2 regions of the Paenibacillus guangzhouensis genome follow, and region 2 is predicted to be linked to the other one. Evidence: a T-box and tRNA genes for the amino acid it is inferred to sense, from the RefSeq annotation. Region 2 holds a T-box; the other holds one or more tRNA genes.

Region 1 (6,700 bases), 890 kb from region 2:
CGATCGTATGCAGGCTGCTGATTGTAGCCATTTGTTTCTTCGCTTTAGCCATTTGAGCACGGGATGCAAGCTCGTTACGCTTATTACGCAATTTGTAGAATTCATCCTTCATCTCATGAAGCTGTTGCATCAAGTCTTTCGCTTGTTCGCTGGATTGCGTATGCAGATCTGTGTATTCCGTTACTTTCTGATCGTGGTACAATTTCTCTTCGAGCAATTTACGAGCAACTTCCTCTTGACCGTTACGAAGTGCATGCTCCGCTTGACGTTCACGCTCGCCGCTTAGACGGATGGATTCTTCAAGACGCTGCTTCACGCGGCGCTCGTTCGCCATTTGCTTTGCTACTGTAACCTCTGCTTCATGAATTTCACTTTCCATATCACGAAGATATTGATTCAACATTACTACTGGATCTTCAACCTTATCCAACAACTCATGTACCGATGCCTTTGTCATGTCCTTAATTCTTTTAAATACTCCCATTTTACTTATCTCCCTTCTCGAATTGCGCAACTTTGGCGCGTAATTGTTCTAATTCTTTTTGCATAGCTTTCTTCTCGATATCCTCCATCATGGAGTCGAACGAAGATGTGGATGATGTTGTGCTCGTTTTTGGAGGAGCACCGTATTTGTTCGTGTCAGTATATCCGCCGGATGTATAGGAAGGTCCTGAACCATAAGTTGGTCCTTGATGACCGTAGCTTGATCCATGTCCATACCTTGGGCCTTGATGATAAGGGTTCAACGGATCGATCGGCTCTTTGGGTACAACCAAGCTTGCGATAATGTAGATGAACAATGCAGTTCCACCGGTGCAGACCGTTACGATGATGAGCGCTAAGCGTAGGAATGTGGAATCGATATTCATGTATTGCGCGATCCCACCGCATAGCCCGGATACCTTCTTGTCATAGATTGAGCGATACAGCTTATTCATCCTTTATTACTCCTTTCTGTCATTGTCCAATTTCTGCTTCAGACGATCGAGTTCTCGATCTAAGACACCTTGAATTTGTGTGCCTGCCTGGTACATCATATCTTGACCCATGCGCTTCAGATCACGCAGACTGCGTGTCTCGAGCTCGAGGTCCGAAACGCGATCTTCGAGACGATTGAACATGCGTGGAATCGAATTCGCTCCGTATGCTTGTGTCCGTTGGTTCATTCGTTGTTGAATCCGAATGTTTTCCATTCGCGCCACATAATATTGACGCTTATCGTATACCGTCTGATACTCGAGCTTCAGTGCACTCAACTGCTCTTCAAGTTCAATGATCGTGCTCTTGCTCTGTTCGTAGAGCTCCCCATATTGGGCTGCCTTCTCTTCGTGGATCATCTTCTCTTGAAGCGCCATCTTCGCAACATGCTCTTCATCTGCTTTGAGTGCTAATAATGCTTGCTGCTCACGTTTGTCTCGCATGCTCTCCGCTTGTTGTACTTGATTCTTCAGCTGGTTAGCGTGCATAAGTACTTGTTGATACAATTTCTCTGATTCTACAATTTCATGTTTGGTCGACATGAGGAATTGATCGATTAATCTTACCGGATCCTCAGAACGTTCCAAACGGTCATTCAATGTTGCTGCCGTAATATCACGTACTCTTTTCATCACACTCATGATTCTCTCGAACCTCCTTATTCGTTTAATGTTTCGTGTTAGTAAGTTCTATTGTTTCGCTTGTTACTAAGCATCGACACGCCAACCACTATCAACCCTAGAGCGAGTAACAAACCGAAGATCCAAGCGAGCTTACTGAAAAGGATAATGGCTCCGAGGACCATAATGATCCATCCAAAATACCGGCTGCCATTCTTCACGCCATAATACCCAAGGGCGATCATCAATACTGGAATCAAGTAAGCCATCAATCCGCTTAAGAAACCAAATGCGAACTTCCCAAGTAGGATGACAACCCCGAGTCCGATCAGCAAGGCTGCAAATCCTGTTTTGTTATTGCGATTCATCGTCGTTCACCGCCTTTCGTTTCTCTCTTGCTTATGTCTTTATTTTAGGCGGTTTGAACCTTTTCCAAAACGGACCCCCGGCGGTTTTTGATCCTAGACCTTGGTCCAGTCCCTTCACAGACCTAAGGAACGGATGAATTCCTCATATCAATTGTATAATTCCGATTTTCATTGTAAGATATAGAAGGAATTGAATTTGGGAATATATAGAAGAAGCAAACCCTTTGTATATAGATGGCTCGGGAGGAATATCGTATGCTTAATCTTCAATCGCATTTCGCGAATATTCTATTAGGTCAGCGATTAAAACACGATCTGTTTAACCATTCGGGAGTTCTCATCATCCCGGCAAAAACAGTCATCACCGAAGAGCATTTGCAGATTGTATCCATGCACCACATTCCTATTTCGATTCATGATCTAGAAGAGATAACCATTGCCGAAGGAACGGATGGTTGTCAATTAATTGACCGCAGCGTACTTATTATTCAGGATTTATATGAACAAGCAAGTTATAAGAGGGCCATTCCATTGCAGGATATCAAGAAGCATATTCTTCCGATTATCCAGCATACCGTCAATCATACGGACTTGTTCACCTTACTCTCATGGCTCAAAACTTCAGATGACTACACCTATCGCCACATGGTAGCTGTCTCCATCCTCTCCACGTTAATCGGCAAATGGCTTCAATTAAATGAAACAGAACTTCAAGATCTTACGATGGCTGCTATCTTGCATGATGTCGGCAAAATCAATATTCCTCTAGAAATACTCAATAAACCAGGAGCTCTATCACCAGAAGAATTCGAAATCGTCAAACAGCATACGAAGGATGGCTATGAATTGGTCAAAGCAACATCCGGAACGACCATGCGCCAAGCACTCGTTGCACTGCAACATCATGAGCGCCAGGATGGCAGTGGATATCCTCTTGGTCTTCGTAGCGATAATATTGACCTGTATTCCCGTATCGTTGCGGTTGCCGATGTATTTCATGCTATGTCCTCCGAGCGCGTCTATCGCAATGCAGCCCCCTTCTACACCTTATTGAATGAACTATATCAATTTGCTTTTGGCAAGCTGGATGCCAAGATTGTACGTCTTTTCTTAGACCGATTAATGCAAGCGCTTGTAGGAAACGAGGTGCTCCTTACGGACGGCCGTAGAGCGATTATCGTCATGATCAATTCACATGATCCGATTCATCCGTTAGTTCGTGTCGGTGATGCATTCGTGGATTTGAGCAAATGCTCAATTCAGATTGAAGAAGTTCTTGCGTAGGTAAATGAAAATGAAGTATACATATGTAGGATATGGACGTTAGCAATGATATGCTGCGTCTTTTTCTTTTGATCATGACAGGTAATAGCAAAAACACCTTAAGGAATAATCCTTAAGGTGTTTGACATTTCATTTTCATTTGAAGAAGTGGTGCCGGTGAAGGGACTCGAACCCCCACGGTTTCCCTCACGATTTTGAGTCGCGCGCGTCTGCCAATTCCGCCACACCGGCTTATTAAACTTCTTGTTTGTAATGGCGCGCCCTAAGAGATTCGAACTCCTGACCTTTTGATTCGTAGTCAAACGCTCTATCCAGCTGAGCTAAGGGCGCAATCATTATGGTAAATATGGTGCCGAAGACCAGACTTGAACTGGTACGGTAGTCACCTACCGCAGGATTTTAAGTCCTGTGCGTCTGCCGATTCCGCCACTCCGGCACGGAGTGAAAATGGTGGAGGCGCCACCCAGACTCGAACTGGGGGTAAAGCTTTTGCAGAGCTCTGCCTTACCACTTGGCTATGGCGCCAAAATATAAATGGAGCGGACGACGGGAATCGAACCCGCGACCCTCGCCTTGGCAAGGCGATGCTCTACCGCTGAGCCACGTCCGCATAAATGGCTGGGGATCAAGGATTCGAACCTTGGAATGACGGAGTCAAAGTCCGTTGCCTTACCGCTTGGCTAATCCCCAACAATTTTGTTGGTGCTTTGTTTTTAATTAATGGGGCGATCGATGGGACTTGAACCCACGAATGCCGGAGCCACAGACCGGTGCGTTAACCCCTTCGCCACGACCGCCATAATTAAAATTTATCCAATTGTAATGCTCTTGGCAGGGGCAGCAGGAATTGAACCCACACCAAAGGTTTTGGAGACCTTTGTTCTACCTTTAAACTATGCCCCTATATTGTGGTGGAGGCTGATGGATTCGAACCACCGAACTCGGAGAGAGCAGATTTACAGTCTGCCGTGTTTAGCCACTTCACTAAGCCTCCACAATGTATTACATGGTGCCGTCGAGAGGACTTGAACCCCCAACCTACTGATTACAAGTCAGTTGCTCTACCAGTTGAGCTACAACGGCATATTAGATTTTCATGGTGGCTCGGGACGGAATCGAACCGCCGACACGAGGATTTTCAGTCCTCTGCTCTACCGACTGAGCTACCGAGCCTTATTCGTATTCTAGATGGCGGAGCTGACGGGATTCGAACCCGCGGTCTCCTGCGTGACAGGCAGGCATGTTAGGCCTCTACACCACAGCTCCATATTATCGGCTCAATTAAGAGTTGGTTGCGGGGGCAGGATTTGAACCTGCGGCCTTCGGGTTATGAGCCCGACGAGCTACCGGGCTGCTCCACCCCGCGTCATCAAACAAAAAATATTATGGTGGAGGCTAACGGGATCGAACCGCTGACCCTCTGCTTGTAAGGCAGATGCTCTCCCAGCTGAGCTAAGCCTCCATTTTACAGCGACATCTATTATTGTATCAGATGTTCTATCGACTTTGCAACCATCAATTTTTACCAGTTACGAAGTTTTAAATGGTGACCCGTAGGGGATTCGAACCCCTGTTACCTCCGTGAAAGGGAGGTGTCTTAACCCCTTGACCAACGGGCCATGCAAGTAATAATTAGTGGCGGAGAGAGAGGGATTCGAACCCTCGAGACGCTTGTGACGCCTACACGATTTCCAATCGTGCTCCTTCGGCCAACTCGGACACCTCTCCACATGGCTCCCCGAACAGGACTCGAACCTGTGACAACTCGATTAACAGTCGAGTGCTCTACCAACTGAGCTATCAGGGAATATTTATTCATGTTGTCTGCTTCTCATTTTTTCGAAGCAACTTTTATATCATATCACATTAACTTGTAATATGCAACATGTTTTTTCAGAGAATTTTGATCTCTGAAAACTAGATACGAGATAATTTGCGTTTTAATTTTAGGATAAGCCCTCGACCGATTAGTATTGGTCAGCTCCACACATTGCTGCGCTTCCACCTCCAACCTATCAACCTCGTCGTCTTCAAGGGGTCTTACTAATTGGGAAATCTCATCTTGAGGGGGGCTTCACGCTTAGATGCTTTCAGCGCTTATCCCGTCCGTACTTGGCTACCCAGCGGTGCTCCTGGCGGAACAACTGGTACACCAGCGGTACGTCCATCCCGGTCCTCTCGTACTAAGGACAGCTCCTCTCAAATTTCCTACGCCCACGACAGATAGGGACCGAACTGTCTCACGACGTTCTGAACCCAGCTCGCGTACCGCTTTAATGGGCGAACAGCCCAACCCTTGGGACCTACTTCAGCCCCAGGATGCGATGAGCCGACATCGAGGTGCCAAACCTCCCCGTCGATGTGGACTCTTGGGGGAGATAAGCCTGTTATCCCCAGGGTAGCTTTTATCCGTTGAGCGATGGCCCTTCCATGCGGTACCACCGGATCACTAAGCCCGACTTTCGTCCCTGCTCGACCTGTATGTCTCGCAGTCAAGCTCCCTTATGCCTTTGCACTCTTCGAATGATTTCCAACCATTCTGAGGGAACCTTGGGGCGCCTCCGTTACTCTTTAGGAGGCGACCGCCCCAGTCAAACTGCCCACCTGACACTGTCCCCGAACCGGGTTACGGTCCTAGGTTAGAACTCCGATACGATCAGGGTGGTATCCCAACGGCGCCTCCACCTAAGCTGGCGCTCAGGCTTCTAAGGCTCCCACCTATCCTGTACAGATCGTACCAAAGTCCAATATCAAGCTGCAGTAAAGCTCCATGGGGTCTTTCCGTCTTGTCGCGGGTAACCTGCATCTTCACAGGTATTAAAATTTCACCGGATCTCTCGTTGAGACAGCGCCCAAGTCGTTACGCCATTCGTGCGGGTCAGAATTTACCTGACAAGGAATTTCGCTACCTTAGGACCGTTATAGTTACGGCCGCCGTTTACTGGGGCTTCGGTTCACAGCTTCGGGATTACTCCCTAACCACTCCCCTTAACCTTCCAGCACCGGGCAGGCGTCAGCCCGTATACTTCGCCTTACGGCTTCGCACAGACCTGTGTTTTTGCTAAACAGTCGCTTGGGCCTTTTCACTGCGGCCCCCTCGTGCTATTCACACTACCGGGGCACCCCTTCTCCCGAAGTTACGGGGTCATTTTGCCGAGTTCCTTAACGAGAGTTCTTCCGCGCGCCTTAGAATTCTCTTCTCGCCTACCTGTGTCGGTTTGCGGTACGGGCACCATCACCTGGCTAGAGGCTTTTCTTGGCAGTGTGAGATCATGACCTTCGGTACTATAATTTTCCCTCCCCATCACAGCCCAGCCTTATCGATGTGCGGATTTGCCTACACATCAGCCTCACTGCTTGGACGAGCATCCATCAGCTCGCGTCACTACCCTGCTGCGTCACCCCATTGCTCATAACGGCTTACGGTGGTACAGGAATTTCAACCTGTTG
Region 2 (6,700 bases):
GTACTGGTCAGCGAATCAATAAGCTCGTCAAGATGCACTTGCAAGGTCGGCGCCCAGTTCTTCTGCGAGGTCTCCAGTGAATTATATAACTTATTCGCCGGAACCAGTTCGAGAGGGGTAAAGAAGCCTAAGATATTTCTCGCGGTCGTGCCTTTGGCAACAGCTACAAAGAAATCGGTCCGAAACTCATGGTCTCTCGACATAATATCCAGAGCGTCCTTTATGCCTTCCTTCGCCAACTTCTCGCCCAAAATAAGCATGCGGATATGGGAGTAGTAGGTTTTTCGCGCGGTAATGGTCGACATCCGCCGTATCGCTTCAATGACAGTCTCCCCTACGGCATGATAGGTAACCACCGGGGAGCTCTGCCCTCCCCCTCCCTTGGCTGATACTTCCCTAGGGCCCACAACCTGTACGGACACCTCAAACTGATCCCCGATCTTGTCGACACCAAGTGCCAGTACAATCGCTAGATCATTCAGCTCTCTTCGGCTCCAACACCCTGACAAAGATGTCAGAACGAGGAGGGATATCAAGATCAACATTATTTTTCGATGCATGCCATCCGCTCCTTCATCCTGTCATCATATATGAATACAAGTTAACCTTTGGGCTTTGGTTTCTGGGGTCTGCGGTTATTTGAACGCTTGATGTTCTTCCTAGCAATTAACCCAGGTCTCGTCCGCATCATCCATTGCGGCATCCGGAACACCGCATCTTCCTGCCCTTGAATGTTGAATGGCGCAAATGGACTCATATACGGCACGCCAAAGGTACGCAAGCTGCACAGATGCAGTACAATCGCAAAAATCCCCACGATGACACCGAATAATCCAAAGGAAGCAGCAAGCGCCATTAACGGGAATCGAAGCATCCGTACCGAGTTGGCCATGCTGTAGGACGGGAAAACGAAGCTCGCAATCGCTGTCGTCGATACCACAATGACCATCGCCGCCGATACAATTCCCGCTTCTACCGCCGCTTGCCCTATGACCAGCGTCCCAACGATGGACACGGCCGGCCCTATCGTTCTCGGCATCCGCAGTCCTGCCTCCCGCAAAATTTCGAAGGCTATCTCCATCATAACTGCCTCCAAGAACGCTGGAAAAGGTACCCCTTCACGCTGGGCTGCAAGGCCAATCAGCAACTGTGTTGGCAGCATTTCCTGATGGAAGGTTGTAATGGCTACATACAGCGATGGGCCCAGTAATGCGATGAAAAATCCAACATATCGAAGCATTCGAACAAGACTGCTAATATCCGCACGATGATAATAATCCTCTGCTGAATTCAGGAATGAGACGAACAACGCCGGAACAATCAGTACAAATGGTGTCCCATCTATGAGGATCGCAATCTTACCCTCCAGCAACTCAGCTGCAACGACGTCGGGCCGTTCTGTGTTATAGACCGTTGGAAAAGGCGTGTATGCCTCATCTTGGATCAATTCCTCGATATATCCGCTCTCCAGAATTCCGTCAATATCAATCCGATCCAGCCGCTCCCGCACTTCCTGAACAACCTTGTCGTTCGCAATCCCCTGAATATACATAAACGATACTTCCGTATGGGTAACCCGCCCGATCAGCCTCGTCTCAAGCCATAGCTTCGGGTCTCTAATCTTACGACGGATTAAGGCCGTATTGGTGCGCAGGTTCTCCGAGAAGGCTTCCCGCGGACCTCGGACAACCGACTCTGCGCTCGGCTCTGTCACGCCCCGCTCCTGCCATCCATGTGTACCGATCGAGATCGCTTCCTCATAGCCATCGAGCATGATCACGGTGCTTCCCGACAGTACACTCTGATATAGATCCTTATATTGAGTCAGGCTGCTGATCTCACCAACCGTTATCGCATAATCCTTCAGTATCTGAACTGGATTCGGGCGCGATTGAGGGGTGGACCGGATTTGAATCGCCTTCATATCCAGCATGACGGATTCCATAATAAAATCGGAAATGAGTTTGGTGTCAGCCAAGCCATCAGTATAGACGAGCCCTGCCATTTGATTACCATCTTTACCAATACGAATCTCGCGGATGACAACATCCGTGCTGTTCCCCAGATCATGCTTCATTCTTTGTATATTCGCTGCGAGACTCTTGTGCAGCACATTTCGTTTGACGATCGATGCCTTGATGGGATTGGTGGCGTTCGATCGGAATCGCTTGGTTAGGCGCATAATGTATCTCCTTAGATGCAGTGAACTAATAGAGGTTGTTTTTGAGTAAGAACTAATAGACCATTATTACCTTTCGGTGCGAATTTTAGACAGATTTCGCCATAGAACGCAGGGGAAAGTAAGGCATCACGCAGCGCAAAAAACCGTCTTCTCTCGAAGACGGTTTATCCTTGTCGTTATGCGATTAACCTGCAGTGTGAAGCACAAAATTCATAATAAATAGCATGGCAATGACGTACGATACGATGCCGACACTTTTCCATTTACCCGTTGCAATCTTAAGGAGCGGATAGGCGATGAAGCCGAATGCCATCCCATCCACGATACTCGAAGTCAGTGGAATCGCCGCAATCGTCAGAAACGCCGGGAACCAATCCGTCATATCGTCGAACTTGATATCCTTGATGCTCTGAATCATGAGTCCGCCGATAATCATTAGCACCGGTGCAATCGCCGAGCTTGGAATCAGCTTGATCAGCGGAATCGCTGCGATCGAGCTAAGGAACAGCACACCTGTCGTAATCGAGGTTAATCCTGTTCTACCGCCGGCTGAGATCCCTGCCGCTGTCTCCACCGATGAGATCGTCGGACTCGTACCGAACAGACCTGCACTTACGGCAGATACGGCACTGGCTTGGAACGTCCGCTTGAATTTGTCTGGACGCTTGATCATTTCCATCTGGCCATGAATCAAACCGACATTCTCGAATAAGACGACCAAGATCAATGAGAATGTTGCAACCCAGAAGACGATGGAACCAATGCTGTCAAAGGACATGGCACCGATGAACGAACCATAATCCGCAAGGGATAAGGCCGTTTCACCTCCAGAACCTGTATCCAGTCCGCCGAACAACGCTGCCAGCGCTGTGCCAAGTGCGATACCGATCAACAGATTCCCCCGGACATTACGCACGAACAAGAAGAGCGTAATCCCAAGTGAGGCCAGCGTCAGAAGTACATGCGGGTCGGAAAAACTGCCTAGCGCCACAAGCGTGCTCTTGCCAGAGACGATCAAGCCGCCTTTTTCCATCCCAATGAACGTGAGCAAGAACCCGATCCCAACCGTAATCGCATGTTTCAGCGAATTCGGGATGGCTTTGGCAATCAAATCCGTCAAGGACGTAAATGAAATAACCGTAACAACCAAGCCCGAAATGAAAACGGCGGCTAACGCTTCCTGCCAAGGCAACCCCATACCTTGTACAATCGTGTACGAGAATAATGCATTGACACCCATACCAGGTACCAGTACATTCGGGGTATTCGCCCAGAAACCGACCATGAGACAACCTATAAACGATGTAAATACTGTCGCCGCAACGCCCATTTCAAAAGGAATCCCCGCATCCGCAAGGATCGACGCATTGACGACAATAATATAGACTACTGTAAAAAATGAGACGATCCCTGCCATGATCTCTTGGGTTGCGTTCGTACCGTGTTCCTGTAGACGAAACCATTTTTGAATCATTTAGTGAACCTTCTTCTTCGTAAAACCCCTCGCCCGCCCAAAATGTGAAAATGACATTATCACATCTCGCTGTTCATTGTAACAAGAACATTCGAAGCACACAATGTAATAATTTTACAAACCAAACCACTTTCTAGGTAGACTGCTGATTAAGAATCCGCGCCTCCTCTTCGATTCTCTGAACGTCGATCCGCTCGAACAGCAGGGCAAGATGTTGTACCGATTGATTAACAGGGACCTCGATCCAGTGCCAGACAGGTGATGCCGCAAGCGACAGAAAAGTTCTGATCTGATCACAAGCAAAAGGAATGAATGGCTGCAGCAGGTTCGCAAGGTTCGCGATGATCTGCGTACAAGTATATAACGTATCGCCGCAAGCGCTGCGGTCTACCTTCACTTGCAACCAAGGCTTCCGTTCATCGAAATATTTATTCGCACGGCGAATATACGCGAAAATGAGCTCCAGCGATTCTTTCAACCGACCTTCCTCGATGAGGGTACCGGATTGCTGGTACAATGTATCGATGCTATCTTTCCATTCCGGGTCCAGACTTCCGTCAGGCACGAGCGAATCATACGACTTCTGGAGGAATACGAGCGTACGGTTTACGAAATTACCGAAGGCGCCCAGCAGTTCGCCATTATGACTATGAATGAACTCCCGCCATGAGAAATCCGTGTCCCGGCGTTCCGGTCCGTTTGCAATGAGGAAGTACCGAATCGCATCCGCTGGATAGCGTTCCAGCATATCCGGCACCCAGACCGCCCAATTCCTGCTCGTAGAGAATTTCTTCCCTTCCAGCGTCATATATTCGCTCGAGACGATCCGATCAGGCAGATGGAGACCGCCAACACCCTGTAATATCGCAGGCCAAATGACGGTATGGAACGGGATGTTGTCTTTGCCATGGACATAATAAGAGAGCACTTCCGCTTCGCCTTCGAGCCAATACGGCTCCCAGCGGTTGCCTGTCTCGTCTGCCCACTGCTTGCTGGCTGACAAATAACCGCAGACTGCCTCGATCCAAACATAAATTTTCTTCGCTTCGAAACCTGACACGGGCACGTCGACGCCCCAATCTAAATCCCTGGTTACCGCTCGATCCTGAAGACCTTCGGTGAGGTAGCGCTGCGTCATTTGCACCGCATTATCTCGCCATCCTGTGGCATGCTCGGCGTACGAGCTAAGCTCCAGCAAAAATTTCGATAATTCGAAATAGTAGTGCTCCGTTTGCCGCTCGACGGGAGGATTGCCGCACAGCTTGCAGGTACGGTCCAGTAAATCCGAAGGATCAAGCAGCGTCCCGCAGACATCGCATTGATCCCCCCGCGCTGCGCTGCCGCAGACCGGGCACGTCCCTTCGACATAGCGATCAGGCAAGAATCGCTCATCTGTCTCACAGTAGGCTTGCTGCACGGTCTTGCGATACAGTACCCCCTTATGGAGAAGCGCTGTAAATATCTCTTGCACAACGTGGTGATGCATCGTCTGATCCGTACGCGTATACCAATCATAAGAGATACCGAGCTGTGCAAAACAATCAACGAATCTCTCGTGGTATCGGTCAGCGATAATCTTCGGTGTTACGCCTTCCTTCGCGGCTTGCACAGCAATCGGCGTCCCGTGACAGTCACTGCCCGAGACAAAGAGCACCTGCTTGCCCTTCGCTCTGTAATAGCGTGCGAGCACATCACCCGGCAGCAGGCTTGAGAGGCGGCCGAGGTGGAGATCTCCGTTGGCATAAGGCCATGCCCCGCCTATAAATACGTAATCCATCGTTCATTCCTCCTTTTTCTTTGAACGCCAAAAAACCCTCATCCACAAAGGGACGAGAGTTCAACTCACGCGGTACCACCCAATTTCATTCCTGCCTTGCGGCAGTCACCTCTTCGGGTACGGCGCCAAACGAGAGACGGTTATACCCTAGCACGATAACGGGTGCAGGACCCGGCGCAGCCTACAGCCCCCTGCGGGGGATTCGATGCGCAGCTCGGAGACCATATTCCCATGCGGCTATCTTTGCTCCTTCGCAGCTACCGGAGCTCTCTGTTAAAGACATTACGCCTGGTACTCTTTCTCTTCTTCGCTTTTGATTATTTTTCATTTATTGGGATATTAAGGGATTTGAATCAAGAAGTCAAGTCTGCGCGTTGATTTATTATTTTACCCCGCAGGGCTTGCCATGAATGGTATAATTCTTCATAACCTTGTTCGTATTGTTAAAAAGGAAGTGCTCACTATGGAAAATTGGATCATTTTGATATTAATCGCTTTCGTAATTTTTATTGTCATAGCAGCTTCGTCAGCGAGACGTGGATCGAAAAGACCCGGTGAAGGCAATGAATATTCAAGCTCCCATTTCTACGCTGACCCTCACATGACCAACTTCGATCATAACCATGATCATTCCTCGAGTGATGGCGGATCATCAAGTGACAGCTCCAGCGGAGACAGCGGCGGAGGAAGCAGTGCCGATTAAACAAGCAAAAGCTTGAATCCAGACGGCGTTCATCCGAAAACGGTAATCGTTTTGTGAGAACCCTTATATTGAGGTAAAGAGCGCCCTATCCCGTGTGGGTAAGGCGTACTTTGTTGCGGAAGATGAATTAATACTCATCTCCGATTTTACCATTGTCCTTGCCGATGTTGCTAATACCAGGCACTTCTTGTACTTTAGGCGCTGTGTTCTTCTTCCCGTTATCCGGGGCTTGATTGGACCCTTGGCCGCCGCCTTGGTTACCACCCATGCCGCCACCTTGGCGCTCATCTACTGTCCCTGTCACAGGCAGACCATGTCTCTTCTGAAAATGCTTCACACCGTTCACCGTAGCCTGATCATAATAGCCGGTAATTTCACCCCCATAACTGCCTAGGGATTACAGCATACCTTGGATAACATAGACATCGGCTCCTTGCGCGCCTTTACCTACCGCTCCAACGACCGACGGCATACTTAGCATCAGTGTTATAACAAGCAGCAGCATACTTGCCCCTTTGATTGCATTTCTAAACATGAAGTTCCCCTTAAGATTCACCGAATTAC

Evidence for each region. A T-box is a leader RNA that pairs with one kind of tRNA and senses whether it is charged. The one in region 2 lies ahead of metG (methionine--tRNA ligase), so its partner is inferred to be a tRNA-Met.
Region 1: it has a tRNA-Met gene. The T-box ahead of metG (methionine--tRNA ligase) is inferred to sense a tRNA for this amino acid. The anticodon was not compared.

What each region holds. Positions count from the first base shown of each region.
Region 1 is NZ_CP045293.1:6,597,750-6,604,449, reverse strand. Features, by position in the region: gene GCU39_RS29670 (PspA/IM30 family protein) at 1-484, opposite strand, end outside; gene GCU39_RS29665 (PspC domain-containing protein) at 486-938, opposite strand; gene GCU39_RS29660 (PspA/IM30 family protein) at 945-1,619, opposite strand; gene GCU39_RS29655 (LiaF transmembrane domain-containing protein) at 1,658-1,966, opposite strand; gene GCU39_RS29650 (HD-GYP domain-containing protein) at 2,222-3,250, shown strand; tRNA gene GCU39_RS29645 (tRNA-Leu) at 3,399-3,481, opposite strand; tRNA gene GCU39_RS29640 (tRNA-Arg) at 3,504-3,580, opposite strand; tRNA gene GCU39_RS29635 (tRNA-Leu) at 3,598-3,686, opposite strand; tRNA gene GCU39_RS29630 (tRNA-Cys) at 3,702-3,775, opposite strand; tRNA gene GCU39_RS29625 (tRNA-Gly) at 3,786-3,860, opposite strand; tRNA gene GCU39_RS29620 (tRNA-Gln) at 3,866-3,940, opposite strand; tRNA gene GCU39_RS29615 (tRNA-His) at 3,972-4,047, opposite strand; tRNA gene GCU39_RS29610 (tRNA-Trp) at 4,080-4,153, opposite strand; tRNA gene GCU39_RS29605 (tRNA-Tyr) at 4,160-4,244, opposite strand; tRNA gene GCU39_RS29600 (tRNA-Thr) at 4,258-4,333, opposite strand; tRNA gene GCU39_RS29595 (tRNA-Phe) at 4,348-4,423, opposite strand; tRNA gene GCU39_RS29590 (tRNA-Asp) at 4,440-4,516, opposite strand; tRNA gene GCU39_RS29585 (tRNA-Met) at 4,540-4,616, opposite strand; tRNA gene GCU39_RS29580 (tRNA-Val) at 4,637-4,712, opposite strand; tRNA gene GCU39_RS29575 (tRNA-Glu) at 4,795-4,869, opposite strand; tRNA gene GCU39_RS29570 (tRNA-Ser) at 4,887-4,978, opposite strand; tRNA gene GCU39_RS29565 (tRNA-Asn) at 4,982-5,057, opposite strand; rRNA gene GCU39_RS29560 (23S ribosomal RNA) at 5,198-6,700, opposite strand, start outside.
Region 2 is NZ_CP045293.1:5,708,030-5,714,729, reverse strand. Features, by position in the region: gene GCU39_RS25790 (Ger(x)C family spore germination protein) at 1-560, opposite strand, end outside; gene GCU39_RS25785 (spore germination protein) at 602-2,182, opposite strand; gene GCU39_RS25780 (NCS2 family permease) at 2,367-3,656, opposite strand; gene metG (methionine--tRNA ligase) at 3,790-5,433, opposite strand; T-box leader at 5,479-5,750, opposite strand; gene GCU39_RS25770 (hypothetical protein) at 5,897-6,136, shown strand; gene GCU39_RS32100 (peptidoglycan-binding protein) at 6,264-6,482, opposite strand; gene GCU39_RS32095 (hypothetical protein) at 6,534-6,671, opposite strand.